Regions from separate parts of the Chromobacterium subtsugae genome, predicted to be linked through region 2. Evidence: predicted binding sites of a transcription regulator. Region 2 holds the regulator's gene; the other holds the start of a gene.
What was found. Region 2 encodes FNR, which switches genes on or off when oxygen is low (the NO sensors DNR and NnrR bind a similar motif). Its sites were predicted from a motif close to TTGATNNNNATCAA; they were not measured.

Region 1: the regulator FNR is predicted to act here: its motif matches at 7,471-7,484, upstream of U6115_RS15560 (4-hydroxyproline epimerase).

What each region holds. Positions count from the first base shown of each region.
Region 1 covers NZ_CP142381.1:3,238,206-3,253,394, forward strand. The annotation lists gene U6115_RS15530 (DUF3320 domain-containing protein) at 1-368, shown strand, start outside; gene U6115_RS15535 (FKBP-type peptidyl-prolyl cis-trans isomerase) at 553-1,029, opposite strand; gene U6115_RS15540 (branched-chain amino acid ABC transporter substrate-binding protein) at 1,194-2,342, opposite strand; gene U6115_RS15545 (NAD(P)/FAD-dependent oxidoreductase) at 2,443-3,702, opposite strand; gene U6115_RS15550 (aldehyde dehydrogenase (NADP(+))) at 3,706-5,280, opposite strand; gene U6115_RS15555 (dihydrodipicolinate synthase family protein) at 5,404-6,351, opposite strand; gene U6115_RS15560 (4-hydroxyproline epimerase) at 6,407-7,333, opposite strand; gene U6115_RS15565 (AraC family transcriptional regulator) at 7,633-8,421, shown strand; gene U6115_RS15570 (transglycosylase domain-containing protein) at 8,517-11,750, opposite strand; gene U6115_RS15575 (hypothetical protein) at 11,998-12,324, opposite strand; gene U6115_RS15580 (hypothetical protein) at 12,343-13,218, opposite strand; gene U6115_RS15585 (putative 2-aminoethylphosphonate ABC transporter permease subunit) at 13,360-15,063, opposite strand; gene U6115_RS15590 (putative 2-aminoethylphosphonate ABC transporter ATP-binding protein) at 15,057-15,189, opposite strand, start outside.
Region 2 covers NZ_CP142381.1:1,259,356-1,274,544, reverse strand. The annotation lists gene U6115_RS06240 (GNAT family N-acetyltransferase) at 1-63, opposite strand, end outside; gene U6115_RS06235 (GNAT family N-acetyltransferase) at 60-578, opposite strand; gene U6115_RS06230 (AraC family transcriptional regulator) at 672-1,403, opposite strand; gene U6115_RS06225 (DUF7709 family protein) at 1,519-1,860, shown strand; gene U6115_RS06220 (hydrolase) at 1,939-2,490, shown strand; gene U6115_RS06215 (DUF2322 family protein) at 2,867-3,196, shown strand; gene U6115_RS06210 (anaerobic C4-dicarboxylate transporter family protein) at 3,193-4,509, opposite strand; gene U6115_RS06205 (MarR family winged helix-turn-helix transcriptional regulator) at 4,620-5,558, opposite strand; gene rplI (50S ribosomal protein L9) at 5,662-6,111, opposite strand; gene rpsR (30S ribosomal protein S18) at 6,134-6,361, opposite strand; gene priB (primosomal replication protein N) at 6,367-6,666, opposite strand; gene rpsF (30S ribosomal protein S6) at 6,685-7,062, opposite strand; gene U6115_RS06180 (hypothetical protein) at 7,219-7,518, opposite strand; gene U6115_RS06175 (hypothetical protein) at 7,547-7,960, opposite strand; gene U6115_RS06170 (metal-sensitive transcriptional regulator) at 7,972-8,298, opposite strand; gene U6115_RS06165 (multicopper oxidase family protein) at 8,358-9,836, opposite strand; gene U6115_RS06160 (inositol monophosphatase family protein) at 9,965-10,756, opposite strand; gene U6115_RS06155 (RNA methyltransferase) at 10,904-11,668, shown strand; gene U6115_RS06150 (DUF1853 family protein) at 11,658-12,563, shown strand; gene fnr (fumarate/nitrate reduction transcriptional regulator Fnr) at 12,609-13,355, opposite strand; gene hemN (oxygen-independent coproporphyrinogen III oxidase) at 13,462-14,868, shown strand; gene U6115_RS06135 (methyl-accepting chemotaxis protein) at 15,029-15,189, shown strand, end outside.

The sequences.
Region 1 (15,189 bases), 2.0 Mb from region 2:
TCGAGGAACTATTACGTTCTCTTTTGGCAGCTACGGTGATTAAAACTGCGGACAAGGAAACGACCTTCTACTGGCCAGAGTTTTCGCAACCCGAGCAATGGCAAGAGTTTAGAATTGCCGATGACACGGATGGCAGCAGGCGTCAGCTTAGTGAGGTTTGTCTCGAAGAACTGTGCAATCTAGCGGTTTATGTGTTGACTCAACATGGAGCCACCAGCTTAAGCGAGCTTGCTCGAGTCATATGCCGACTTTTGCACATCTCTAGAACAACAAGTGACTCTGAAACGCGAATTAAAAAGTGCCTAGCAATTTATCGCCTTGGAAGAAAAATAGAAATAGATGGCGATACGGTGATACTCCGTAACTGATTTAAGGCCACAACTTCTATTCACCAAAGCCGACTAGCTAACAAACTACCAATCCCAGCATGACCAACAGCTTGACGCCGCCCATCGCAACCGGCCCCACCCACACCAAACCCCAAGCACCGCTCAGCCAAAACAAAACCCTCCCGATTCGGGAGGGTTTTGTTTGTGCGGGGAGAGGCCGGGATCAGTGCTGATGCCCGTGCTCGCCGTGCACATGCTGGTGAGCGATTTCTTCGGCCGTCGCCTCGCGCACATCCACCACTTTGAGGGCGAAGCGCAGGTTTTTGCCGCACAGCGGGTGGTTGCCGTCCAACAAGACGGTCGGGCCTTTGATCTTGGTGACGAAGTAGTAGCGCGGCTGGCCGTCCGGGCCGGGGCGCTGGATCTGGCCGCCCACCTTGATGCCGGGCGGGAAGTCCGCCTTGGCCATGGTGGTGGCCAGCGCTTCGTCGCGCTCGCCGAAGGCGTCTTCGGCGGCGAGATCCACCGTGATCTGGAAGCCCGGTTCCTGGCCCTCCAGCGCGGCTTCCAGCTTGGGGAACAGGTTGTCGTAGTCGCCGTGCAGGTAGGCGATCGGGTGCTTGCCGTCGTCGTAGACCAGGCCCTGGCTGTCGGTGACTTTCATGCGCAGGGTAACGGCGGTGTTGGCAGTGATTTTCATGGCGGGCAATGGCAAATAAAACGAAGCCGGAAGGGTGGCAGTTCAGCGCCGGAGTGTCAACAGACCCGCCGGCAAACACCGAAAAAGAAGCCGGCTCCGCATGAAGCGAGCCGGCTCAGGGGCGGAGGAGTCGCCGGGGTAGATTCGTTTTTTGTCTGCCGCGCTCAGCGGACCACCGTCTCCACCGCCCAGGCGTTGTTTTTCACCGTGGACAGCGTGACCGGCGCTTTCAACAGATTGCCATTGGGCGCGAAGGCGAAGTCGGCGGTGACGCCGCTGTAGCGGATGGCGGCCAGCTTGGGCAGGTATTTGGCCGGCTCCACCGAGCCCGCCTGCTTCATGGCCGCGGCCACCAGCATCACGCCGTCGTAGAACTGCGGCCCCAGCAGCACCACGTCCTGATGGAAGCGTGCCTTGTAGCGACGCTCAAACGCCTTGCCCGCCGGGCGGGCGCTGAGCACGCCGCCGGCCACCGCCGAGTAATGGCCGGCCGCGTCCGCGCCGGCCAGCTGGATGAAGGTGGGGGTGTTGAGCATGTCTCCGCCCATCAGCTTGGCCTTGAGGCCCAGCCGTTTCATCTGCTTGACCATGGGCGCGGCCTGGGCGTCGGCGCCGCCGTAAAACACCACGTCCGGATTGACGGCCTTCAGCGAGGTGAGGATGGCGGTGAAGTCGGTGGCTTTGTCGGTGGTGAATTCGCGGCGCGTCACCTTGCCGCCGTTGGCCGCCACCGCCTTGACGAATTCGTCGGCGATGCCCTGGCCGTAGGCGGTGCGGTCGTCGATGGCGACGATGGTCTTGACCTTCATCGTCTTGACGGCGAACTGCCCCAGCGCGCCGCCTATCTGGCTGTCGCTGCCCACCAGGCGGAAGGTGGTTTTGTAGCCTTGCTGGGTATAAGCCGGGTTGGTGGCCACCGACAATTGCGGGATACCGGCTTCTGAGTAAATGCGCGAGGCTGGGATGGACACGCCGGAGTTGAAATGGCCGATGACGGCCTTCACCCCGGCATCCACCAGCCGCTGCGCCGCCTGGGTGCCGATGCGCGGGTCGGCCTGGTCGTCCTCGGACACCAGTTCGAACTGAATCTTCTGCCCGCCCACCACCAGGCCCTTGGCGTTGACATCGTCCACCGCCATTTTGGCGGCGTTTTCATTGTCCTTGCCATAGTGGGCCTGCGGGCCGGACAGCGGCGAGGCGAAGCCTATCTTGACCACGGTATCGGCATGGGCCGCCGCCATGGCGAACGGCGCCATCATGCCGCCCAGCGCCACCACCCAATTCACGTCCGCAAACAGTTTGTTCCAAGCCATGAGATGTCTCCTTTATTGCTGCATGGATCAGGGCAAGCCACCCGGCCCGCCCTGCTACCGCTCCCCCGCCGCGGCCGGTCTCTGCCAGCCTGGGACGGGGTCAAAAACGAGATAGCCGATACGGCTGCATGTCCAGCGCCGGAGTCCGCCCCTGCAACATGTCGCGCAGCAGCGCGCCGGTGGTGGCCGCCAGGGTCAGGCCCAGATGGCCGTGGCCGGTGGCGAACCACAGCCCCGGCTGCGGCGCCGGGCCGATGATGGGCAGGGTGTCCGGCAGCGACGGGCGGTTGCCCATCCACACCGTCATGTCTTCGGTGGAGAAATCGCCGACGATGCGCCTGGCCTTGTCCAGCAGGATGCGGGCGCGGCGCCAGTCCGGCGGGGCGTCGCGGTGCGCCAGCTCCACCGTGCCGGCCAGGCGCAAGCCGCCGTTGGCCATCGGCAGGATGACGAAGCTCTCGCTGGCGCACTGGATGAAGTGGCGCAGCGCCACCCCGGCCTTGGGCAGGTTGACGTGATAGCCGCGCTCGCTTTCCAGCGGCACGCGGTATTGATGTTGTTTGACGAAGCGGTCGCTCCACACGCCGCAGGCGATCACCACCGCGTCGGCGCGCAGGCGGCCGTTGCCCGCCGTTTCCACGCCGGCCACGCGGCCGGCTTCCGTCGCTGTGGCCAGCGCCTCGTCCCGCACAAAGCGGCCGCCCTCGCGGAGGAAGGCGTCGAACAGGCCGCGGCTGAAGACATAGGGGTCGTCCACATGGGACCACGCCGGCACCTTGACCGCGTAGCGCCATTCCTCGCCCACAACGCCCTCTTCTTCCTCCAGCGCCTCGCGGTCCAGCACCTGCCATCGCACGCCATGGCGGCGCTTGGCATCCCAGGCCGGCGCGGCGGCGTCGAACTCCTCCCGGCTGCGATACAGCGTCAGGTTGCCGTGCCGCCGCCACAGATGGCCGAGGCCGGCCCGCGCTATCAACGCGGCGTAGTCGTCATTGACCCGCCCCAGCAGCGCGGCCAGCGCCTGGGTCAGTTCGGCCACGCGGCGCGGCCGGCTGGCGGCCAGAAAGCGCAGCAGCCAGGGGGCCAGCGTGGGCAGGTAGCGCCAACGCAGGGCCAGCGGCCCCAGCGGATCCAACATCCAGCCGGGCACCTTGCGCAGCACGCCGGGCTCGGCCAGCGGGATCACGTCGCTGACGGCGAAGGCGCCGGCGTTGCCGTAGCTGGTTTCCATCGCCGGCTCGCCGCGGTCCAGCAGCGTCACCTCGAAACCGGCCAGGCGCAGCTGCAAAGCCGTAGCAATGCCAACTATGCCAGCGCCCACCACGATGACGGCCGCGCCGGGCGCAAGAGCGGGCGCCATCGCTCAGCCCTCCCGCCCGCCATCCAGCAGGCGGCGCAGCGCCAGCGGGTTGGCCTGTTTCAAGGCCTGCGGCAGCAGCGCGTCCGGCAAGTCCTGGTAGCAGACCGGCCGCAGGAAGCGCTGGATGGCGGCCGTGCCCACCGAGGTGGCCCGCGCGTCCGAGGTGGCCGGGTACGGCCCGCCATGCACCATGGCGTCGCACACTTCCACGCCGGTGGGCCAGCCGTTCGCCAGAATGCGGCCGGCCTTGCGCTCCAGCGTGGGCAGCAGCGCGTGGGCCAGGTCCAGATCGCCCTCGTCCAGCTGCAGCGTGGCGGTGAGCTGGCCTTCCAGCTGCTCGGCAAGTTGGCGAAACTCCCGCGCGTCATGGCATTGCACGATCAAGGCGGCGGCGCCGAACACCTCGGCCCGCAATGCAGGATTGGCCAGATACACCTGCGCATCAGTCAGCCACAGCTGGGCCTGGCACTGGTTGGGCCCAGTGGCCGGCAAGCCGGCGGCCGCCAGCCGGGCATGGCCGGACAGCGCGTCCACACCGGCCTGGTAAGCGCGGAAGATGCCGGGCGTCAGCATGGTCTGCGCCGGACTCTGCCGCAGCAGGGCGGACGCGGCGGCGATGAAACCGTCCAGCTCCGGGCCTTGCTCGGCGATGATCAAGCCGGGATTGGTGCAGAACTGCCCCGCGCCCAGCGTCAGCGAGGCGACGAAGCCCTGCGCCAGCGCCTCGCCGCGCGCCCGCAGCGCCGCCGGCAGCAGAAACACCGGATTGGTGGAGCTCATTTCCGCATACACCGGAATCGGCTCCGGCCGGCTTTGCGCCAGCCGGCACAAGGCCAGGCCGCCGCCGCGCGAGCCGGTGAAACCCACCGCCTTGACGCGCGGATCGGCCACCAGCGCCTGCCCCGCTTCGCGGCCTGCGCCGAACAGCAGCGCGAACACCCCGGCCGGCAGCCCGCATTTCTCCGCAGCCCGCGCGATGGCCCGCCCCGCCAGTTCGCTGACGCCGGGATGGGCGCTATGCGCCTTGACGATGACCGGGCAGCCGGCCGCCAGCGCGGAAGCGGTGTCGCCGCCGGCCACCGAGAAGGCCAAGGGAAAATTGCTGGCGCCGAACACCGCCACCGGCCCCAAAGCCACCTGGCGCTGACGCAGATCAGCGCGCGGCAGCGGCTGGCGCTGCGGCATGGCCGGGTCCACCCGCGCGTCCAGCCACTCGCCGGCCCGCAGCGTGCGGGCGAACAGCCGCAGCTGGCCGCAAGTGCGGCCGCGCTCGCCCTGCAGCCGGGCGCGCGGCAGGCCGGTTTCGGCCATCGCGCGTTCTATCAGCGCATCGCCCAGCGCTTCCATCTCGTCGGCGATGGTTTCGAGAAAACGCGCCCGCGTTTCCGGCGCGGTGTCGCGGTAGGCGTCAAACGCCTCCCAGGCCAATGCGCAGGCCTGCTCCACCTGTTCGCGGTCTGCGCCGGGGTAGCCCGGCTCCAGAGCTTGATCGGTGGACGGGTCTATCGCCCGGATCGTCTCGCGGCAGCCGGCGACGGCCCGTCCGCCGATGAGCATCATGCCTGTCAGATTCATCATGTTTCCTGCGTGAAGGCCACGAACAAAACCCCTGATCCTGCGTTGGCTCAGGTGCTTTGCGAGGATTTGTTGATGGCCACAAGTAAACGGCCGCGCCGCCAAGGGCGCGGCGGGGATTGAATATCAGGCGACATTCTGCTCGGCCGACCAGTTGCGGTACCACTCGCGGAACAGCGCGTACTGGGTTTCGGCATAGCGGCGCTGGGCGGGGCTCAGCGCGTCGGTCTCGTTGAAATGCAGCGCGTATTCCTTGTCGCCGTTCAGCACCATCAGGTGCTTGTAATACAGCACCAGGTCGCAGCCCTCGTCGAAGGAGGACAGCACGGCCAGCGCCGATTCCAGCTCGCCGGCGCGGCGGCGGGCGACGGCATCGCCTCTGGCCGCCGTCCGGCTCAATGCCACCAGGTGCAGCACCTCGCGCGGCAACGCGTTGCCGATGCCGGTGATCGCGCCGGTGGCGTTGCAATTGACGAAGCCGTGCACCACCTGGGTGTCCACCCCCACCATCAGCGTGACTTCGTCATCCTGGGAGGTGATGTGCTCGGCGGCGTAGCGCATGTCGGCGGCGCCGCCGAATTCCTTGAAGCCGATCAGATTGGGATAGGCGCGGCGCAGCTCGAAGAACAGGTCGGCGCGGGTGGCGAAGCCATAATAGGGGCTGTTGTAGATCACCGCCGGCAGCTTGGGCGCGGCGGCCAGAATGGCCGAGAAATGCGCCTTTTGCGCGGCCGGCGACGCGCCGCGCGACAGCACGCGCGGGATCACCATCAAGCCATGCGCCCCCACCTGGGCGGCGTGGGCGGCATGGGAAACCGCCTCGCGGGTGTTGACGGCGCCGGTGCCGACTATGGTCGGCACGCCGGCGGCCACCAGCCGCGCCACGCCCTCCTGGCGCTGAGCTTCGCTCAGCAGCGGCCAATCGCCCATCGAGCCGCAGTACACCACCGCGCTCATGCCCAGAGACACCAGCTCCTTGCCCTTGGCCACCAGCGCGTCGAAATCCGGCTGGCGATCAGCGGTGCACGGGGTCATCAGCGCCGGAATGCAACCGGTGAAAATGTTATCGCTCATTGTCTTGCTCCTTGCGGCATTCATTCAGGTGGTAGAGGTAATGAGAGGCGTGGGCTCAGATGCCCCACGCGAAGGGGTCTTCTTCGTCTATCAGCAATGTCGCGCGCGCCGTGACGTGGGCGCGGCCGGTGATGTAGGGGCGGATGAAATCGCCTTCGCGCTGGTAACGGCCGATGAAGCGGCTGCCGGTGATGCCGGCCTGCACCCACTCTTCGCCTTCAGCCAGCTTGCCGTCGGCGGCCAGGCAGGCCAGCTTGGCGCTGGTGCCGGTGCCGCAGGGGGAACGGTCGTAGGCCTTGCCGGGGCACATGACGAAGTTGCGGCTATCTGCGTGTTCATCGTCGGCGAACAGTTCCACATGATCGATGCGCGCGCCGTCGGCCCCGGTGAGGCCCTGCGCGTCCAAGGCCAGCAGCACGGCACAGGCAAAAGCGCTTAGCGCCTCGACATTGTCCAGCCGCACGCTCAGGCCATGCTCGGCCACCAGGAAAAACCAGTTGCCGCCCCAGGCGATGTCGCCGATCACCCGGCCATGGCCAGGCACCTCCACTACCGCCTGCCGGCGGTAGCGGTAGGCCGGCACATTGCGCAGCGTCACCGCGCCATCTTCATGTAAAACGGCGCTGACCGGCCCCACCGGAGTGTCGATCTTGTGGGTGCCGGGCGCGATTCGCCCCAGGTAATGCAAGGAGGCGATCAGGCCGATCGTGCCGTGGCCGCACATGCCCAAGTAGCCGGCGTTATTGAAGAAGATCACGCCGCAGGCGGCGTCGGGCGAAACCGGCTGGCAGTACAGCGCGCCCACCAGCACATCGCTGCCGCGCGGCTCCAGCAGGCAGGCGCGGCGCCATGGGTCGTGCCGCTCGCGCAATTCATCGCGCTGGTCCGCCATGGTGGCCCCCGCCAGCGCGGGAAACCCGCTCAGCACCAGCCGGGTGGGTTCGCCCCCAGTGTGGGAATCTATGACTTCAATCTGCTTGATTCGCTTGTCCATTCTCCAGCTCCATTCAGTCCGGCCGCCCCGCCATCGTCTCGCAGGCCTTTGATTCCATTGAATCTCTGCGCCTAGCCGGCATTCGCTTCCACCCTGCTAGCATGGCCGCGTTGTCGCCGACAATCTTGATGGCTATCATCAGCAGCAATGACGAAATCGGCATAGTTCGCGTTTCAGCGAACCTGCAGAATGGGATAGGCTTGATGCTTGACCGGGCGGCAGAGCATTCGGGATGGCGAGGTGGCAATGGATGCCAACGGCTAAGCTCGCCTAGAAAGGTGGGGGGAGTGACGAACGAAACCGTGGAAAAAATCGCCCGCTGGCGAGACGAAATCCGCCCGGCGACGATGGACGACTTGCTGGCGGGCATCGCCCCGCTGATGCCGGTGCTGGACCTGATCCCCAACGCGGCCATCTTCATCAAGGACAGGCAGGCGCGTTATCTCTGCGCCAACCAAACGCTGGCGCAGCGCTGCGGCTTGAAGGATTTGCCGCCGCTGCTGGGAAAAACCAGCGCCGAAGTGTTTCCCATCCAGCTGGGGCAGGTCTACACGGCGCAGGATATCAAGGTGCTGCAGGACGGCCAGGTGCTGGAAAGCCAGCTGGAACTGCATCTGTTCAAAAGCCGGGAGCCAGGCTGGTGTCTGACCTACAAGTGGCCCTTGTACAACCGGCAGGAAGAAATCATCGGGCTGATCGGCATCTCGCTGGATTTGCAGTCGGCCAGCAAGACGCACCCGGCTTATACGCGCCTGGCGGCGGTGGACGAATTCATCCGCCGCCATTTCAGCCAGCCGATTTCAATGGCGGAGCTCACCGCCATCGCCGGCTTGTCCATCGCCCAGCTGGAGCGCTACTGCAAGAAAGTGTTCCACCTGTCGCCGCGGCAAATGATACTCAAAGCCAGGCTGGAACATGCGCACCGGCTGCTGCATGAGGACATGGCCATCACCGAAGTGGCCCTGAGCTGCGGCTATACCGACCACAGCGCCTTCAGCCGCCAGTTCAAAGCCTTGACTGGTCTGACGCCGCGCCAGTATCGGCAAGAGCTGGGCCATGGCAGCGGAGCGGAATAAGCCAGCGCGGCGGCGGAAAGCGCCCTTCGCCCGCGCCACGAACACCAAGCCCCGCGCCGGCCATGCCGCGCGGGGCTTTGCCACCCTCTTCCGCCCTAACCTTCCCGGCCGTCCGCCCGCCAGTCCGCCTCGCGCCGCCGTTGCGGCAGCGCATCCATCTGCGGCTGCTTCAGCAACTGGCACATGCCGCCCAGGCTGGGCACCAGGCATAACGGAGTGCCCGGCGGCAAGCCCAAGTCCGGGGTGCCTTCCGCCACGCTGTCGGCGCCCTGGCTGGTGCCGCGCGGCGTCAGATCCAGCCGCGGCGCCAGCGTGGGCGCCAGCACCTTCAGCACCTGCACCGGCAAGGCGCTGGTGAATTTGTAGTCGGCCGCCTTGGGGCCGGCCACATAGGCGATGATGGTGCCGAAGTAGTGGTCGCCGATGTAGAACACGAAGGCGCCGGAACGGCTGACCACCCGCGCGGAGGTGAGGCCGCCGCCGCGGGAGAAGGTCTTGAAACGGTTGTCGCCGGTGCCGGTCTTGCCGCCTATCAGCACGTGCTCGCCCTTGCGGTCGAACGCGCCGGCGGCGCGGTGGGCGGTGCCCTTGTCCACCACCTCGGACAGCACCTGGCGCACCAGTTGCGGGATTTCCGGCGGCAGCACCCGCACACCGCGCGCCGGCGCCTGCGCAAGCGTGGTGTCGTACGGCGTGGCGGAAGCGAAATGCAGTTTGTCGATGTAAACAGTCGGCAGCCGCACTCCGTCGTTGGAAATGATGCCCATCAGCTCGGCCAGCGCCGCCGGCCGGTCGGCCGACGCGCCCAGCGCGGTGGCGTAGGACGGCACCAAGGAATCGAACGGATAACCCATGCGCTTCCAGGCCGCGTGGATCTGGCGGAAAGCGTCGATCTCCTGGATCTGGCGGATGCGGTTGTCCTGGCCGCCCTTGTGCTTGCTGTTGAACAGCCATTGGTAGACTTCCTGGCGCTGCGCTGCGCTGGCCTGCACCATGTCCGACCACCCCGCTTTGGGATGGGCATGCAGATAAGCCACCATCCACAATTCCAGCGGATGGACGCCGGCCAGATAACCGCGGTCGGCCAGGTTGAAGCGATCCGGCCCCAGTTCGTCGTACAGCTTGGCCAGGTTTTTGGGGTCCATCTTGGACGGCGGCGTCTGGTAGCGGGCGATGAAGGCCGCCATTGCAGCCTGGCCCTCGGTTGGATGCACGCTGCGGAAGATCACCGCCAGCCGCTTGGCGCTGCGGCGCGCCTTTTCAACCAGGGCGGCGTCGATCTCGCTGGCGCTCTTACCGTGGTATTTGCGGTAGAAGCCGGCCATGAAGGTTTTCCCCTCGCGGTCGGCGAAGCGCTGCAGATAGGCGAGCCGGCGCGGGTCGTCTTTGTCGCCCATCACCTCGCGGTCATAGCCAGCCGGGTACATGTAGTAGTGGGCGACGTCGCGCATCAGCCGGATGTACACCAGGTTGACCGAGTGCTGGGTCGCTTCCCGCAGCGTCAGGATGCGGCTGTTGTCGCTCTTCTCGAAGTTTTCGAAGGTATGGCGGCCGCCGCCGGTGAAGAAGCTTTCGCCCGGGTTGGCGCTGTACTTGCGCTCCATCGACGCCGCCAGCATCGCCGACAGGCTGCGGTCGTCGTTTTGCTTCAGGTAGTCTATCGCCCAGCGCCGCAGCACCGACTCATGCTCGGTCGGCCGGATGGCGGCCAGCTCCGCCTTGTCCAGGCCCGCGTACTGCCGGTGCAGATCGGCGATGACTTCCAGATAGGTGACCAGGGTGCGCAGCTTGGCGGTGGAGCCCAGATCCAGCTTGGTGCCTTCGTTGATGTCGAAGGGCTGGTCGAAATTGTCGGCCTGCACCCTGACCTGGTTGCCGACCGGCGTGCGCTCAATCAGCGTGAAGCTGTAGGTGACGCCGCCGGGCGAGCCTTGCTGCAGCAGGAATTTGTCGCCCAGCCCCACCGATTTGGCGTAATCCGGGTCGCGCAGCTTCAGCAGCTTGTCGGTCACCTCCTGCTGCAATTGCGAATCCAGCGTGCTGTTGACCGTCAGATCCAGGTGGTCGAGATCGTACATGCGCGGCATGCCCAGCATGCCGGCCAGCTTCACCCGCACCGCGTTGGCGCCCTTGCGCTCCACCAGCGACTTGCTGACGAAGCTGGCCTTTTCCCGCTGCTGCCGCAGCGACACCCGCAAGGCGGCGTCGCGCAACTCCGGCGTGATCACCTTGTCGCGCGCCATCAGCCGCAGGTAGGAGTCCGTCAGCGCCTCCAGCACCTTCATGTCGCCGTTGAGGAAGTAGGACGGGCTGCGCTGCGAGATCATCAGGCTGAACGCCTCCTTGAACACGGTGGCCTGCTCGCCCACCGACAGCGGCGCGTCGCTGGCCAGCGTGCGGTTGACCTCGTCGAACGAGCGGCCGTACCAGGCCCACATGCCGTCGCCGATGCCGGAGATTTCGCCGAAGCCGGCGCGCGCTGCCAGCGGCACCGTGTTCAGATACTCCACCACCAGCTGGCGGCGCACGGCGCTGGTATCCTCGCCGCCATGATAGGCCCGCACCGAGGCGGACAGCATCTGGCGCAGCTTCTCTTTGGGGGTGCCGGTGCGGCCGCCGGGCGAGTGGCGGAATTTCTCGATCTGGGTGGCCAGGGTGCTGGCGCCGGCCGAATGGTAGCCGGGCCGCAGCAGGTGCAGGCCCTCGTCCGCCAGCGCCTTGCCGAAGCGCGACCACTCCACCGCCGGGTTCTGCTGCGGATTGCTGTCGTCCAGCAACGAATGGTTTTCGATGTACAGCAGCCCGGAAACCAAGAGGCGCGGCAGCGCATCGAAATCGCGGTACACCCGCTGCGGATAGAGCGACTGGTAGATGGCGCGGCCATAGCCGTCGTAAACCAGCAAGCCGGACTGGTCTTTTTCGCGATACGGCGGGAACAGCCCCAGCGGCAGCAAGGGCCCGGTCACGCCGCTGTCCACCAGCCGTATCATGTCCGGCGACTGGCGAGCCTGGCCGGTAATGGCGAAGCCGCGATTTTGCAAGCGATCCAGGTAGCGCGGCAGGTCGGAATAGCCCATGCGCAGGTCGTAAGGGCCGCCGCGCTCGGGAAAGCGCATGTCCTTGCTGCGGCCAGGTTCGACCTGGAAGGTGGCATGGCGGGCGGCGCGGCTGAAAAACATCGCCTGGAACCGCGAGGTATGAACCTCGTTGAGGAACAGCGACACCGCAAGGCCGCACAATGCGATGAACAGCCCGAACAGCGCCCACCATGCAGAAGAAGACGGCTTGCCTTTTCCCAATCCGAGTTTGGCTTCCGAAGTATCTATCATGATCAGTCGGCCCTTGGGCCGCCCCCTTGCTGCATGATCTGGAGAAGATGCTGGCTATACCGGTTACCACTGCTCGGCCGTCAGATTTTCCACCGGCTTTCCCTCAATATCGGACAGCCGCCGCGCTTTAGTAAAGGAAGGAAAAGCTTGTTAAAGAACTTGCGCGCGGCAAGGGGCGCCGGCGCCGGGGGCAGACGGACCACATAAGCGCCGCGCGCGCGCTTTTCTCGGACGGCGAGGCCCTTTCTCAGGCCAACAATGCCGCCGCCAGGCCCGACGCCTTGCCCGCCAGCTGTATCGCCTTGGCCACAAACGCGATGGAATTGCTGGTCTGCTGCAATTGCTGCGCCGCGCTGTCCGCCGCTTGCGTCGCGTCCTGCAGCGCGGCCACCGCGCCGGCGTACTGGGCGGCGGCGGCGTCCAAATCGCGGGAGATGGCGGCCATAGACTGGCCCGCCAGCGTCGCCTGCAGATCGCCGCATTGCCGGCTGATGTCGCCGGTGGTGGCGATCATCAGATTGTTGAACCGGGAAGCCAGCCCGGTGAGCCGCTCGGCCAGATCATGATTATTCATCGCTCGCTCCTTGGTTTACTAACCGGGCAGCGACCGGTACAGGCTGCGCAGCCGCTTGGCTTCGTCGACGAATTCGCGCAGCCGGTCCTGCCGCGCGCCCGGATCATCCAGGCTTTGCCGCAGTTGCCGGTGCAGGATGGGAAAAGCCTGCGACTCCTTGCCTATCAGGTCCAGCGCCCGGTGCTGGCGGTCGAAATCGGCCAGCTGCGCCGCCACCTGCAGATCGCCCTGATAGCGGGCCCAGCTGCCAAAGGCCGGCCGGAAACCGTCGCGGTCGACAAAGCTCAGGTAGCGCAGGCTGATGTCGGTCAGATACAGCTGCAAATCCTGCTGCACGCGGCTCATTTCCCGCGCCAGCGCCTCCAGCCCCGGCTGCGCCCGGTCCATCACCGCGCGCAGGCTGTCCTTGCGCTGCGACGCGAGCTTGGCCTGGCCGAAGGCGTCGATCGCGGTCGCCAATCCATTGGCCGCCGCCGCGCTCAGGCCGCTGCCCTGCAACTGTCGCAGGCTGGCCGCCAGGTCCTGCGACGATTTGTCGATGTCGGCGGGGTTGCCGGCGGCGGCCAGCTGCGCCAACGCCGCCGAATAGCAGGCCCGCAGGTCCAGCGACGCCTTCACTTTGTCCAGTTGGCCGGACAGGTCATACGGCTGCCCCAGGGCATTCAGCAGCGGAAAGCCTTGCAGGCCGACCTTGCGATCGGGCGCGGTCAGCACCGCGCTGTCGCGGGCCGATTGCTCCAGCGCGGCGAAGCTGGACGCGGCGCCGTCGTCCATCTGGCGCGCCGCCTCGCTCAGCGCGGCGAACTTGGCGCTGTCCAGGCTGGCGCAGGCGGCAAGCGCCAGCGGCAGGGCCAGCGCGGCGGCGCGGACAAGGCAAGAAAGCGGGCGGGTCATGGCACCTCCCAGGCTGGACGGAAATGACGAGCGGAGGGCGCCGCCCGCCGCAATTCCGATCGGCAATGCCGAAAGAATTGACGATCCAGATTGAGATATAGCCTGTCATGCCAATCTGGCAAGCCCGCTTCCGCTCGCCATTCAGCCCGGCTCGCGCCAGCGCCGGCTGCGTCTGGCCAACGCCTTTTCCAGCCCCAGCGACAACAGCGACACGCTGCCAGAGGTCAGCACGATCAAGGTGGCCATCGCCGCCGCAGCCGCGGTGTCGCCGGCGTCGTCCATGGTGATGATGGATACCGCCGCCAGGCTGTTTTCCGGACTGATGATGAACACCAGCGCCGACAGCGTGGTCATCGCCGATACGAACAGGAAACGCGCCACGTCCAGCAGCGCCGGCAGCGCCACCGGCAGCGTGACCCGCCGCAAGGTGGTCCAGAACGGCACCTTGAGCGAGGCCGCCACCGCTTCGAATTCGCCGTCCAGCTGCTTCAGCGCGGTGGCGACGGTGAGATGCGCGGTGGTGTAGAAGTGGGCGATGGTGCAAACCGCCATCAGCGCCATGCCGCCGTACAGCGCGTTCAGCGGGTTGGCCGGATGGTTGAAAAAGAATACGTAGCCCAGGCCCAGCACCAGGCCTGGCACCGCCATCGGCAGCATGGCGAAGAAGCGCAGCAGGCCGCGGCCCAGCGGCGCCGCCTGCTGTTTCTCGCAGACGTAGGCGCCCAGAAACACCAGCGCGCTGCCCAGCAGCGCCACCGCGCCGCCCAGCTTCAGGCTGTTGAAATAGGCGTCCCAGCCGCCGCCGTCGACATGGTCGAAACGGTAATGCGCCAGCGTGAACGACAAATCGTACGGCCAGTATTTGAGAAAAGACGCCGCCACCCCCACGCCCAGCAAGGCCAGCAAAAACGCCGACACCACGGCCAGCAGCGCCGTCGCCGCGGCGTCCCTGGGCAGCGAGGGCGCGGGGGCGAGCAGCACCGCCCGCGCGGTGAGCGCCGCCTGTTGCCGCCGCGCCAGCGCGCGCTCGATGAAGAAGGACAACACTGCCGGCAGCAGCAGCATCAGCCCCACCACCGCGCCGCGCGGGAAGTTCTGCTGGCCGACCACTTGCTTGAACGCCTCCACCGCCAGCACGTTGTAGTCGCCGCCCACCACCTTGGGCACGCCGAAATCGGTGACCACCAGCGTGAACACCACCAGCGCCGCCGATACCAGGCCGTAGCGCGCGCCGGGCAGGGTAATGGTGAAGAACTGCCGCCACGGCCCGGCGCCCAGCGTCCTGGCCGCCTCGTACAACCGCGCGTCCGCCGCGGCCAGCGCGGTGGCGATGATCATCAGCGCGTAGGGAAAGGTGTAGAACACCTCGCCCAGCGCCACGCCCCAAAAACCGTAGATGCCGGCGCCGCCCAGCCAACCCTTGAGCAAGCCCTGGTTGCCGAACAGGTATACCAGCGAAATGGCCGGCATCAACGACGGCGCCAGCAGCGGCGCCAGCGCGATCTGGCGGAACAGACCGCGCCCCCAGGCCCGGCTGCGGCTCAGGCACCAGCCGAAGGCGAAGGCCGGCGGCAAGGTCAGCGCGCTCACCGTCAGCGCCAGCAGCAGGCTATGCCAGGCGGCGCGCATCAGGCCGGGAGAGTCCAGCACCTGGGCGAAGTTGGCCAGGCCGGCGAAGACGCCATCCACGGTGACGAAGGCCTTGCCCAGGATGAACAGCAGCGGCAAACCCAGCGCCAACGCCAGCAACGCCGCCAGCGTCCACACCAGCGCAGCCGCCGCCAGTTTTTCGCCGTCGGCGCGGCCAGCAGCCAGGCGGACCGATCGCAGCGCCAGGCTCAGCATGCGGCCTCCCCGGCATAGGCGCGCAGCAGCGCGGCCGGCAGCTCCACCGGCACGATCTCGCCCGGCGCCAGCGGCTGGCGCCGCAGCATGGAAGGGCACAGCTCGGCGAGCAGCGTCTGACCCGGC
Region 2 (15,189 bases):
GAACAGCGCGTTCAAGGCCTCGGCGTCGGATGGCTCGGCATGGCGGATGCGATAATCGTTCATGCTTGCGCCCTCCCCGGCCAGTTCAGCCGGCCCATCACCAGCACGTCTTCAAGCTTGCCTGCGCGCAGCTGCTCCTGCCGCATCCGCCCCTCGTACTCGAAGCCGCACTTTTCATACAACGCGATGGCGCGGGCATTGTCATGCACCACCTTCAGCTCGATGCGGATCAGCCCCAGCCAGTTGTCGGCCAGGTCGACGATGGCGCGCATCAAGGCCCCGCCCACCCCTTTGCCCTGCCAGTCGTCGCGCACGATCAGGAACAGGCTGGCGCTGTGGCGCACCCGCATGCCCTCGTTGACGATCAGGCCGACGGTGCCGACCACCTCGCCGTCGCCGCTACAGGCCACCAGTTGGTAAAGGTTGGCGGGCCGCTCGCTCAGCCGCTTTTCGGTGGCGGACAAAGGCTGATACGGCAATTGCAGGGTGTCGGGATACACGCTGGGAGCGGTCGTGATGCGATGGATGGCGGCGGCGTCGGAAGGTTCGACGGAACGAATCGACAAGGACTGGGACATGGCGGTCTCCGAAGTTGGTGGGCGCCGGCGGGATCGCCGCGTGGCCCGGCAGACCATCATGCCAAATATTTATTGTGCATAGCAATATAATTTTCAGCCCGACAAAAACCGGCCCGGCGTCGCGCCGAAACAGCGGCGGAAGGCGGCGATGAAGGCGCTGCTGTCGCAATAGCCCAGCTCCAGCGCGCAGAAACCCACCGCTCTCCCCTCCGCCAGCAGCGCCTGCGCCCGCATCATCCGCAGCCGCTCGCGCCATTCGCCCAGCCCCAGGCCGGTTTCGGCGCGGAAATGGCGGATCAGGCTGCGGCGCGACATGCCGATATGGCCGGCCCAGCGTTGCAGATCCCAATCCAATGCCGGCTCCCGCAGCAGATCTTGCGCCAGCCGGCGCAGCGCCGGATGCTTCGGCCACGGCAGGCAGGACGGGTGCGGCGCGGCCCAGCCCAGTTCATCCACCAGCACCTGCAGCAGGCGCGCCGCGGCCGCCGCGCCGCCCGCTTCCGGCCAGGCGGCCAGGCGCTGGAAGATGCCGTCCAGCAGGGGGCTGCCGCTCCATGCCTGCAGCTGCGCCGGCAGCCGATCCAGCGCCGCCCCGCGCCCCTCCAGGCTCCAGCCCTCCAGGTCGCCGTGATAATGCGCGCCATGCGGCAAGCCGGCCGGCAGCCAGCCCAGGCACCCCGCCGGCAGCAGCATGCGCCGCTCCGCGGCGACCAGCTCCAGCGCGCCGCGGCGGACCAGCGTCAGCTGGCCTCCTTCATGGGCATGCATGGCGGTGTGGTCGCCGGCCCGCCGCTTCAGCGGCGTCAGCCTGACGCCGCCAGCCATTAACGCATCCGCTGCCATATTGGCCCTTTTTCAATATTCATTGGCACTCTATACAAAGCGCGCCGATCGCGCCAGCGCGATACTGGCCTCACCCCAACCCAACAGGAGCCAAACCATGAAACCATCCATCCAGACCGTCGCCCACACCAACGAACTGGCCGCCATCAACAGCAAGGTGATCGCCGACGGCGAAACCCTGCCGGCGGTGAAGCTGCGCGACGGCAGCACGGTGCAGACCGGCACCGTCGCCGCCATGCTGGTCAATATCGCCGCCTATAACCGCGGCGAACGCGGCGAGGTGGAGCGCCAGCTGGAATTGGCCGTGCCGACCCTGTTCAAGGTCGGGCTGTTCGATCTGTTCCCGGTTGAGGAATGGCTGCGCGGCGATAATCCCGGCCGCGCCTTGCTGGGCGCGATGGCCGCCCTCCACCTGGCCGACCAGGCAAACAACACATAGGCATATTCCGGCCATGGCAAGGATGCCGGCGGCCGGCATTGGCGCTAAGCTGGCGGTTCGATTCCACCGGAGCTGAACATGCTGATGCAAAGACAGGACGCCGCGCTGCTGGTCGTCGACATCCAGGACAAGCTGCTGCCGGCGGTGCACGACGCCGACGGCCTGCTCAAACGCAGCCGCTGGCTGGTGGCCGCCGCGCGCGATCACCAGCTGCCCATCGTGTTTTCCGAGCAATACCCGCGCGGGCTGGGCGGCACGGCGGCGGCGCTGCGCGAGGCGGCGCCGGAAGCGCCAACGGTGGACAAGCTGCATTTCTCCTGCGTGGCGGCGGACTGTCTGCCGCCGCTGCTGACCGACAAGCGCCAGATCATCGTCTGCGGCATGGAGGCGCATGTCTGCGTGCTGCAGACCGCGTTGGAACTGCTGCAGGCCGGCAAGCAGGTATTCGTGGTGGCGGACGCGGTGTCCAGCCGCAAGGCCTCCGACGTGGAGCTGGCGCTGGCGCGGATGCGCGCGGCCGGCGCGCAGATCGTCAGCCGCGAGATGGTGCTGTTCGAGCTGCTGCGCCAATCCGGCAGCGATCACTTCAAACAGATGAGCCAACGCTACCTGATGGGCGAGCAGCCCTGAGCAGGCCGCGAAAATGAAGCGGGGTTGTCGAAGCTTACCTCTTCGACAACCCCGTTCCAATGGCGGCTGAGCCGCTCTCGTCCTCCCCTTTGCAGACTGGCGCTGCGGACCTTGCGGCCCCGCTCACTAGCTTGCCCTTTACTAAGCAAGCGCCGTGCCAGCCAACCATGCTCAGGCAAGTCAGGGTTTTGGCGCTGCGCTGATAATCAAACCAGCCAGGAATGCACCAAATTGGTGCAAAAATCAGTTAGCCAGCACCAAACTGAAACACAAATTAACATTACCCGTCACATAAAAGACAGAGACGTACTGGAACTGTCATGTTTTGCCCTTATTCTCATAGGTTGAAGCCGCAAACATAACAAGGAGAACGGATATGACCACCTTCCAGGAACAGCTGTCCACCCTGCCCGCCACCGACGGCGTCGCCGCCATCGTGCTGCTGAACCCGGCCGGCGAAGCCGTGCACCGGCTGGAAAACCAGCCCGGCACCGCCGGCTCGCTGCGCGTCTACCACGCGCTGGTGAAACGCCACGGCCACATCGACCGCAAGGCCGCGCGCGAGGGACTGGAATTGTTCGCCGAGCACACCGCCGCCGCCCGCGCGCAGCCGGGCAGCCATCCCAATATCGACCGCCTGCTGGCCATCGCCGAGCAGGACGCGCCCGGCCTGCGCGCCCGCCTGGTTTTGGCTAGCGAGGACTAAACGCCGCGCAGCGCCATCAGCGCGAAACCGGCGGCGATCGACGCCGCCGTCGTCGCCAGCCCCGGCAGGATGAAGCTGTGGTTGAACACCCAGCGGCCGATGCGGGTGCTGCCGGTGTAATCCATCTCCACCGCCGCGATCAGGCTGGGATAGCTCGGCAACACGTACACCCCCACCACCGCTGGAAAGATGGCTATCAGCGTCGGCGCAGCCAGCCCCAGCGACACCCCCAGCGGCATCATCACCTTGGTGGTGGCGCCCTGGCTGAACAGGATCACCGCCATGGTGAACACCGCGAAGGCGAACAGCCACGGCGCCTGGTGGATGATGCTGACGATATTGTGCTGGAACAACGGCAGATTGGCCTGGATGAAGGTATCGCTCATCCACGCCGCGCCCAGGATGGTGACGGCCGCCACCGCGCCGGAGCGGAACATGCTGCCGGACACCATCGCCTGCAGGTCGGCCTTGCACAACAGCACCGCCAACGCCGAATAGCTGAGCATGCACATCTGGATCACGTCCACCATCGCCACCGGCTCCAGGCCCTTCGCGCCTTGCCATGCGGGACGCAGCTGCGGCATGGCCGCCAGCAGCACGATCAGCGCCACCGTGAACAGAAACCCATACACCGACCAGGCCGCGGTGCGCGGCAGCGCTTGCACGCCGGCAGCCTGCGGCCGCGCGATGCCGCCCGATGCCAGCCGGTGCCGATACACCGGATCATCGGCCAGATCGCGGCCATAGCGCAACATCACCAGGCTGCCGGCCAGTGCGCCGATCAGAGTGGCCGGAATGCTGATCATGATGATGTCGGTCAGCGCCACGCCGTGCGGCGCCAGCACCGTGGCCAGCGCCACCGTGGCCGCCGAAACCGGGCAGGCGACGATGGCGTTTTGCGATGCCACCGTCAGGCCCGCCAACGGCCGCTCCGGCCGGATGCCGGTTTTCTCCGCCACTTCCACCACGATGGGCATCAGCGCCAGCGCGATGAAGCCGGTGCCGGCGAGAAAAGTGGACAGCCAGCCCACCAGCGGCGCCAGCAGCACGATATGGCGCGGGTTGCGCCGCAAGAAGCGCGCCGCGATGCCCACCATGTAGTCCAGCCCCCGGGCCGACTGCAACGCCGCCGAGGCGGTGATGACCGAGATGATGATCAGGATCACGTCTATCGGCGCGTGGCCGGGCTTGAGGCCGAAGACGAAAGTCAGGATGAACAGACCGGCGCCGCCGGTGACGCCCAGGCCGATGCCGCCCATGCGCACGCCGAGGAAAATGGCGCCCAGCACCACCAGAAGTTGCAGGTAAACCATGATGCGGCTCCCAAGATATCCGAGCCTGATTGTCCCAGCATCCTGGCGCCGCGTACTTGTCGAAAATCAGTACTTGCTTATGCAAAATCCGGCGACGAGCGCAAAGCCGTTCAGCGCTGCAGCGCCAGCGCCATGCGAATTTCGCAGCCGCCATGGCCGGTATCGCCCCAGCGCTCGTCCAGCAGGGCGAAGCCTTCCGCCCGGTACAGCGCCGTCGCCTCGGCCAGCGCAGCGGTGGTTTCCAGATAGCACTGGCGGTAGCCCAGCGCCCTGGCCTTGGCCAGCAGCAGCCGCAGCAGGCGCCGCCCCAGCCCGCGGCCGCGCAAGGCCGGGTCGAAATACATCTTCTGCAATTCGCACACGCCCTGGGCGCCGCCGGCCAGCGGCGCGATGCCGCCGCCGCCCAACAGCCGCCCGTCCGGCTCCACCACCACCAGGTAGCGCGAATCCAGCCGGTTGTACACCGGGAACAACGCGTCCAGCTGCGGATCCAGGAAGCTGCAGCCATCGCCCAGCCCGTACTCGGCCGACACCCGGCGGATCAGCGCCGCCAGCGGGCCGTTGTCGGCCGCCGCCAGCGGCCGGATCGCGAAGCCCTGCTGGCTGTCGGCGTCGCGCAGCGCGCGCCGGTACAACCTCAGGCCATCCTCCAGCCGGGCGCGCTCCGCCTCGTCCAGTTGCGCCAGCACCCGCGCCATGTCAGCGTCCATCGCCGCGTGCAGCCGCGCCAGCCAGTCGCGGCCGGAGCCGGTCAATTCGGCCTGCTTGCTGCGGCCGTCGGCCGGATCGGCGCGCCAGGCGATCAGCCCGCGCTCGGACAAACGCTGCAGCGGCCGGCTGCTATTGGATTTATCCACCCGCAAACGGTCCGCCAGCTGCTGATTGCTGGCCGGACCGCTTTCCAGCTCGATCAGCAGATGCGCCTCCACCGGCGTCAGCGCCACTTCGCCGCAATGGCTGGACAACATGCCCAGCGCGCGCACCACATCGCGCGACAATGCGCGCAGCTCCCTCTCCCGCATGGCGGCCCCCTCACTCAGTTGCGACACGCAACCATATCGTCATTCGTTGCGTATCGCAACCACTGTGGCGATAGGCGTGAAAAAACCCGCTCGAAAGCGGGTTTTTCTTCAAGCCGTCCTGAATCAGGAATTAGGCTTCAGCAACTACGACAACCTTGATCGGGCTCACAACGTCGTGGTGCAGGGCGATTTCGATGTCGTACTCGCCGATGGCCTTGAACGGGCCGTTCGGCAGGCGAACTTCGAAACGCTTCACTTCCACGCCGAACGCGGTCACGGCTTCAGCCACGTCCACATTGGTCACGGAGCCGAACAGACGACCGTCAACACCGGCTTTTTGAGCGATGGTGATAACAGCGTCAACCAGCTTTTCAGCGCGAACCTTGGCGTCGGCCAGGATTTCGGCTTGCTTGGCTTCCAGTTCGGCGCGGCGAGCTTCGAACTCTTTCAGGTTGTTTTCGGTCGCGCGCTTGGCTTTGCCTTGCGGGATCAGGAAGTTGCGGGCGAAGCCGTTCTTCACGTTGACCACGTCACCCAGTTGACCCAGGTTGGCAACTTTTTCGAGCAGAATGATTTGCATCTTTTAAGTTCCTTTCCCGGTCTTAGTGCTGGTCGGTGTACGGCAGGAAAGCCAGGAAGCGAGCACGCTTGATAGCGGTGGTCAGCTGACGCTGGTAGCGAGCCTTGGTACCGGTGATGCGAGCCGGGATGATTTTGCCGTTTTCGGCGATGAAATCCTTCAGGAGATCAACGGATTTGTAGTCGATTTCCTTGATGCCTTCTGCCGTGAAGCGGCAGAACTTCTTGCGCTTGAAGAGTTGACGAGCCATTTTGACTAACCTTTTACAAATTCAACATATTCGATATTGAGTACCAACCGCGGATTGCGCAGACTGCGCTGGCCAAGGAACCCGGTGACGTTGATCACCTGCCCCGCCAGTTTCCCGGAATGCTTCCGGGCGTCGTCGCCTATCCACACGGCCTGTATATCGCAGGCCACATCACGCTCGAATCCGCCAGCTGTCTGTCTAGACTGATGCTTGAGCCACATTTCCACTACCGGCAAGCCGGCGGGCGTGTATCTCAGCGCATCCTCGCGTTCAACCGTGACGGTCAATACCAGACGGTTCTGCAAGTCCGCTACCTCTGCCGATTAGGCAGAAGCTTCGGCCTCGGCTGCCGGCTGCTGGGCGTCCAGCAGGTTTTTAGCCTTTTCGTCCTTCATCATCGGGGACGCGTCGGTGATGGCGCGGTCCAGCTTGATGCTGAGGTGACGCAGAACAGCGTCGTTGAACTTGAAGGCGTGCTCGATCTCGGCCAGGGTTTCCGACTGGCACTCAACGTTCATCAGAACGTAGTGAGCTTTGTGCAGCTTCTGGATCGGGTAAGCCAGTTGGCGACGGCCCCAGTCTTCCAGACGGTGGATCTTGCCTTCGGCGGCCAGAACCATACCCTTGTAGCGTTCGATCATGGCCGGGACCTGTTCGGACTGGTCCGGGTGCACGATGAACACGATTTCGTAATGGCGCATGTGAACTCCTTTTGGCTATTCGTAGCCTTTTGCCATGCGGTTGCAAAAGGCAAGGTAGTAAACCGCAGCATTCTACGCACTTTGCCGCGGCCAGGCAAACTTTAAGCGCGATTTTTCAGCGACTTCGCGGCGCGGCGCCGGCAAAACGCGGCGCGTTTACAACTTCTTGCTGCGCTTGATGTTGACCACCACGCCGTCGCGCAAGGTGACGATGGTGGTGTAGGGAATGTTGCCGTTGGCCAGCCAAGACAGCTGGCGGGTAGTGGAGACGGTGGCGATGCCGCTGGCCAGCCCGCCCTGGTTGCTGTCGCTGCCGTAGTCGGGCTTGCCGACGATGGACACCAGCTCGGCCTCCAGCATGCCGTTGTGCAGCTTGATGAAGGTTTCGAACGGAATCGGGTCGGCGCAGGCCGCGCCGGTCAACAATAGCGCCGCGATGGCGAGTGTGGTTTTCATTGCATGTCTCCGGTAAGCGTGAACAGCATTAGAGGCGATAGGGATGCAGCAAGCGGAGTTGTTTTTCTGTCATGCGAGGAAAGTGGTAATTCCCACCCGACTCCCAAGACTTGGTCCCGGCAATGATCCCCAACTCCATCATTTGCCTCAACAACTCGTCATGGGGATAAAGGTAAAACTGCTCGCCATCACGAAAAGCGATATGGAGATTCTTGCCGCAGTACTTGCGGTCAAACAACAGTCGACAACCTTTCAGCTGCACCTTGAGAAAAGTCTCGCCGTCGATATGGCAGGCTATGAAATCGGCTCCCTGCCAGTCATCCGTCAAGCGCAGGCAGTTGAAGCCGTAATCCGCCAACACCGCCGCCAGCTTCTGGAAATTGTAGTTTTCCTTCTGCCTGGCATTCAGTTGGTCATACTCGACACGCGCCCAAGCCGCCATCGCTACGCGCCCTAGCGCACCTTCTTCACCACGTCGATCAGCTCGGTCACCATGCCGGTGGCGTCGCCCTGCTGCAAGGCGCGCGCCACGCAGCCTTTCATGTGGTTTTCCAGCAACTGCAGCGCCACCGCGTCCATCGCCGACTTCACCGCCGCCACCTGCGTCAGCACGTCGACGCAGTAGCGGTCGGCTTCTATCATGCCGCCGATGCCGCGCACCTGGCCCTCTATCCGCGCCAGCCGCTTCAGCAGCGCGGCCTTGCCCGGCTGCACCACCACCCGCTCGGCGGCGGGGGCGTCGTGGCAGCATTCCTCATGCGGGTGACGGGTATCGGTCATGACTCATCCTGAATTGTCGATGTCGGCATTATCGCGCATCCGGCGCCGGCGCGCCCGGCCTAGGCGCTGACATCCAGCATGCCCATCATGCCGGCGTTCTCGTGCTCCAGAATGTGGCAGTGGAACATGCGCGGCCCAGGCAGGTCCTGGCGGAAGCGTAGCCTCACCTTCTGCTCCGGCGGCACATTGACCACGTCGCGCCAGGCAAGGTAGGGTTCGCGCCGCCAGCCCTTGCCGTCATGCCGCTCGGTCACCTGGAACTGGGTGCCGTGCAGGTGGAAGGGGTGGTCCATATCGGCCTGATTGTCGATTTCCCACTCCTCCACCGCGCCGACCTTGCCGGTGAAGTCCATCCGATCCATGTCGAAGGTCTTGCCGTTGATCAGGAACATCGCCGCCGGATTGGCCATGTCCTCGCTGAACGCCACGCGGCGCCTCACCGCCGGCTTCGGCAGCGGCGCGATCGTCCGCAGCCTGGACGGCAGCGCCGCCTTCGCGACCGCCGGTCCGGCCTCAACATCCAGCAGCGGCAAAACCTTGTCCTGCTCCGGCCCCATCATCTTGCCGCGCGCGTACGGCAAGGCCAACAAGCCGGCCGGCTTGCCGGCGGCGAAACGGCCGGTGACGGCCAGCTCGGCCCGCGCCCCGGGCGGCAGCAATAACGAATCGATGCGGAGCGGCTTTTCGATCAGCCCGCCGTCGGTTCCCACCAGCCAGACCTCGTGCGCAGGCAGCGCCAGCTTCAGCACCCGGGCGCTGGTGGCGTTCCAGACGCGCCAGCGCTGGCGCTCGCCGACGCCCAGCGTCAGCTTCGGTTGCCAGGCGCCGTTGACCAGCACGAACTGGCCCTCGCGGCCGTCCATTTGGTCCGCCTCGCTATTGGCGGCGATTTGCCCCTGCTCGTCCAGCTTCAGGTCGGACAGCACCAGCCACCGTTCGGGCAGATGCGCCAGCGGATCGTCTCGGCGCTTCACCACTAACACCCCGGCCAGACCGCGGTATACCTGCTCGGCGGTATGGCCGTGCGGATGCGGGTGGTACCAATAAGTCCCAGCGCAGCCTGGCGGCAGCGCGAAGCGGTAGTCGCGCGTTTGGCCGGGCGCCACTGGATCGTGCGGATTGCCGTCCTGGTCGGCCGGAATCGGCAGACCGTGCCAATGCACGGTGGTAGCTTGCGGCAGGCGGTTGTCGAAGCGCAGATGCAGCGCATCGCCTTCGTACAGCTCGATGGCGGGCCCCGGCACGCTGTCGTTGTAGGCCCAGAAAGCGGTGGCCGCCTTGCCGGGCAGCAAGGGCAAATTCAGCGCGGCGGCAGTCAGACAGCCGCTGAGCGCGCCCTCCTTGCTCTCCAGCGGCAAGCGCGGCAACGCTGGCAACGGCTGGCCGCGCGCCAACTCCAGGCCGGCCGCTACCGGCGACGCGGCCGCGATATCCTGGCCGCCGTGTCCGGCATGGCTGGAAGCGGCCAGGGCCGGGCGGCCCAGCCAGGACGAGAGGGCCAGCGCGCCTCCCCACTGCATCACTTGTCGACGTTGCATCTCACGCTCCATCAGATACCCCACATGGGTATATTGAAACCTAGAGCGCGCCAACTGGCAACAGTTCCGCGCGGCCAAAAAAAACGGCAAGCCTGAGGCTTGCCGTTTTTGGGGATGAAGGCTGGCGCTTACTTGCCGACGTGCGGCGCCAGAGTGTGCAGCAGCTGCGCCAGCACTTTCGGGTTGGCGGCGACGATGTCGCCCGATTCCAGCCAACCCTGCTCGCCGGTGAAGTCGGTGACGATGCCGCCGGCTTCCTGCACGATCAGGCTGCCGGCCGCGATGTCCCACGGCTTCAGGTTCAGCTCGAAGAAGCCTTCGACGCGGCCGCAGGCCACATTGCACAGGTCGAGCGAGGCCGCGCCTTCGCGGCGCACGCCGGCGGCCTTGCCGATCACGTCCTTCAGCATGCCCATATACTGGTCCAGATAACTCTGGTCCGACACCGGGAAGCCGGTGGCGATCACGCACTCGTTCATCATGAAACGCTTGGACACGCGGATGCGGCGGTCGTTGAGGAAGGAACCCACGCCGCGCGAGGCGGTGAACAGGTCGTTGCGGCTGGGGTCGTACACCACCGCCTGCTGGATCTGGCCCTTGTGCGCCAGCGCGATGGAAATCGCGAACTGCTGGTGGCCGCGCAGGAAGTTGGTGGTGCCGTCGATGGGGTCGATGATCCACTCGTATTCGGAGGAGCCGACGCCTTTGGCGCCCGACTCTTCTGCTAGAATCGCGTGTTTCGGGTAGGCCTCGAGGATGGTTTGGATGATAGCCTCTTCGGCTGCGCGGTCCACCTCGGTAACGAAGTCATTGTGTTTCTTCTTCTCTACGCGAATGGTATCGAGGTTAAGCGACGCGCGCTGGATAACACTGCCAGCGCGGCGAGCGGCTTTAACCGCGACATTGAGCATCGGATGCATTGACGGCCTCTACACTTGAACAATGGGCAGGCGCGGCGTTCGATGACGCGACGCCTGCCGGTAACAATCTGGGTTAAGGAACAAAAAAACCCGACGCCTGGGCGCGGGCTTTTGATATATGCCCGCTATTTTAATGTGAAACCGCCAATGAATAAACCCCAAGTACCTGATTTTCTGAAAAACATCCGCATCGTGCTGGCCAGGCCCAACCATCCGGGCAACATCGGCTCGGCCGCTCGCGCGATGAAAACCATGGGGCTGACCCGCCTCTACCTGGTGGAACCCAAGGTGTTTCCCAGCGACGAAGCCAACGCGCTGGCCTCCGGCGCGGTGGACGTGCTGGAGAGCGCCACCGTGGTCGGCTCGCTGCAAGAGGCGCTGGCCGACGTCACCGTCGCCTGCGCGCTGACCAGCCGCCGCCGCGAGCTGACCACCCCGCTGTCCACCCCGCGCGAAACCACGCCCGAGCTGGTGGCGCGCGCGCGCGACGGCGAGCAGGTGGCGCTGGTTTTCGGCAACGAAACCTTCGGCCTGTCGATCGAGGAAGTGGAGCAGTGCAACCGCCTGGTCACCATCCCCGGCAACCCCGACTACTTCTCGCTGAACCTGGCGATGGCGGTGCAGGTGATGACCTACGAGCTGTTCAGCCACACCGGCGTGAACGTGGAATACCTGCGCGCCGACGGCGAAGCCGCCACCCAGGGCGAGGTGGAAGGCATGTGCGGCCACCTGGAGCAGGCGATGGACGACATCGGCTACTTCCGCCGCCGCAACAGCGAGCGGCTGATGCGCCGCATGCGCGCGCTGTTCAACCGCTCCGGCGTGCTGCGCGACGAAATCGACATCCTGCGCGGCTTCTTCAAGCAGGTGCAGCGCGCCGCCGACGGCAGCCTGAAGCGGGATGAAGACTGAACAGCCGTTCTCTCTGCCCTACGCGCACCCGGCGGTGCGCGATCTCGCCTTCCTGCTGACCTCCCCCTCCCCCTGGCAATCCGGCGCCGACCTGCCGCCCGAGCGGCTGCTGGGCGCCGACGGCGCGGCGCTGCTGGGCCGGCTGGAGCGCGAGCCGGCGCCGCTGCTGGACTGGCTGGCGGCAGCCCAGCACAGCCGGCTGGGAAAATATGCCGAACGCTTGCTTTCTTTCTGGTTTCGCGCCGCGCCGCACATTCGCCTGGCGGCGGAAAATCTCACCGTCATCAACGAAACGCGCCGCACCCTGGGCGAATTCGACTTCCTGCTGTGGCTGGACGGCGAACCCTGGCACCTGGAAACCGCCAGCAAATTCTACCTGCAACTGGGCAACGGGCCGGACACGCTGGTCGGCCCCAGCCTGCGCGATGCCTGGCGGCTGAAAGCGACCAAACTCGCAACACAATTGCAACTGAGCCGCCATCCCGCCGCCGCCGCGCAACTGCCCGATGGCTTCGCCGCCTGCCAGACCGGCGCGCGCCTGAGCGGCTGGCTGTTCTACCCCGCCGGCCAGGCCTGGCCGCCACCCTCCGGCGCATTGCGCGGCTGGCACGCGCCGCTGCTGCCGGCTTGGCCGCAAACGCTGCCCGGCTCGCGCTGGGCCTGGCTGCCGCGCCTGTCCTGGCTGGCGCCGGCCCTGCTCGACGCATCCCGCGTCCACAGCCAGGCCGCGCTGCGCGAACAACTGCTGGCCTGCGCCGCGCCGCAGCTGGTGGCGGAGCTGCAGCCGGCCGGCGGCGGCCTGTGGCGGGAGACGGCGCGCGGCTTCGTCACCCCGGACGGCTGGCCCGATCCGGCCCGGTTGGCGGAGCTGCAAAGCAAACTGCCGCAGCCATGAAAAAAGGCAGGTCCGAAGACCTGCCTTTTTTGCCCAGCGGCGGGCTCAGTGGCCGTTGGCGTGCACGCAGCCGGCGATCAGGTTTTTCAACTCCTCCACCTTCACCAGCTGGATGTGCTTGTGATCGACAGTGATCCAGCCCTGCTGCTGGAACTTGGACAGCGTGCGGCTGACCGTCTCCAGCTTCAGGCCGAGGAAGCTGCCGATTTCCTCGCGGCTCATCCGCAGGATGAAGTCGTTGGCGGCGAAGCCGCGGGTGGACAGCCGTTGCGACAGGTTCAGCAGGAAGGCGGCGATGCGCTCCTCCGCCTTCATATTGCCGAGCAGCAGCATCACGTTCTGGTCGCGCACGATCTCGCGGCTCATCAGCCGATAAAAGTGGTGCTGCAGGCTGGGAATGTCGCGGCTCAGCGACTCCATCCGGTTGAACGGCAGCTCGCACACCTCGCTGTCCTCCAGCGCGATGGCGTCGCAGCTGTGGTTGTTGGTGGAGATGCCGTCCAGGCCCATCAGCTCGCCGGACATCAAGAAGCCGGTCACCTGCTCGCGGCCGTCCTGGCTGGCGACGCAGGTCTTGAAGAAGCCGGTGCGCACCGCGTACAGCGACTTGAAGCCCTCGCCGCTGCGGAACAGGTACTCGCCGCGCTTCAGGCGGCGGCTCTGGCGGATCACCGTATCCAGCTGGCTCATCTCTTCGCGGTTGAGGCCGACCGGCAGGCACAGCTCGCGCAGGCTGCAGCTGGAGCAGGAAATTTTCAGTGTGTGTAACGCTGTATGGTTTTGTTCAGACATGCTGTGTTTGCTGCAAGCTGGTGAAGCTTGACCCTTGTCAATGCGGAATTCGCAGGTTTTGCGCAAATTTACCAGTCCACCAGAAGTTTTACCATCCGAATACGACATGAAAACCACCCATCCGTTTTCCCCCGCCCATTTCGAGTTCGACCGAGAGCTGATCGAACGCCTGGATGGGTCGGGACCAAGATACACGTCATACCCGACTGCGGATCGCTTTACGCCGGGTTTCTCAGCACATGACTACCAGCATGGTCTGCAGCAGCGCCGCATCGGCGCCAACCGCAAACCTTTATCATTGTACGCTCATATACCATTTTGCAACACAGTTTGTTATTACTGCGCCTGCAACAAGATCATCACCAAAAACAAGAGCAAGGCCGACCAATACCTGGACTACCTGGAAAAGGAAATCCTGCTGGTGGCCGAACAGCTGGGCTGCCGGGAAAAGGTGATACAGCTGCACTTCGGCGGCGGCACCCCCACCTTCCTCGACGACGGCCAGCTGGCGCGGCTGATGACCATGCTCGGCACGCATTTCGAGTTCCTGAGCGACGGAGAATATTCCATTGAGATCGATCCGCGCAAGGTAAAACGCGAAACCATGTTCCGCCTGGCAGAATATGGCTTCAACCGGATCAGCGTCGGCGTGCAGGATTTCGACCCCGCGGTGCAGCGCGCCGTCAACCGCGTGCAGAGCGAACAGGAAACCCGCCAGGTGATAGCAGCCGGGCGCGAGGCCGGCATGAAGTCGGTCAGCCTGGACCTGATCTACGGCCTGCCGCTGCAAAGCCGCGACTCGATGCTGCGCACGCTGGAAAAGGCCATCGCCCTCGATCCCGACCGGCTGGCGCTGTACAACTACGCCCACCTGCCGACGGTGTTCATGCCGCAGCGCCGCATCAACGAAGCCGACCTGCCCAGCGCAGCCGCCAAGCTGGACATCCTGCAGGACGCGGTCAAGATGCTGAGCGACGCCGGCTACGTGTTCATCGGCATGGACCACTTCGCCAAGCCGGACGACGAGCTGGCGGTGGCGCTGCGCCAGGGCCGGCTGCAACGCAATTTCCAGGGCTACTCCACCCACGCCGACTGCGACATGCTGGCTTTCGGCGTGTCGTCCATCGGCAAGGTGGGCTCCAGCTACAGCCAGAACGACAAGATGCTGGAAGGCTATTACGCCGCGCTGGACGAGGGGCGCCTGCCGGTGGTGCGCGGGCTGACGCTGGACAAGGACGACGTGCTGCGCCGCACCATCATCCAGGGGCTGATGTGCCGCTTCTCGCTGTCGATCGAGGCGATAGAAGACATCTACGCCATCAATTTCGCCCAATATTTTGCGGCGGAAATGCCACAGATACGCGAATTCCAGCAGCAGGGGCTGCTGTCTTTCGATGGCGACTTCCTGATGGTGGAGCCCAAGGGCCGCTTCCTGATCCGCAATATCGCCATGATTTTCGACCGCCACCTGCGCGAACGCCGCACCCACGCCCGCTACTCGAAGACCATCTGAGCGCCCCCGCCGGCCACCGCGCCGGCGGCCCTGGCCGCATCCTCCATGAATCCCGCCTTGCGCTAAGCGGATTCACTTATACAGTGAAGAGCGAAGCACGCCGTTCGCATGTCCGGTGCGGGAGCGTTGTAATCATGGTCGATATCGAAGGAGCCCCGCCATGTCCACCCCCATCGTCAGGCTGATGCAGCGCCTGAGCTATCCCCAGCGCTTCGCCGTGATCGGCCTGGTCTTCGCCATCGCCCTGCTCTATCTGGTATACGGCTTGTACCGCAGCAATCAGGACAATATCGACTCCACCGCCAAGGAAAGAGTGGGCGT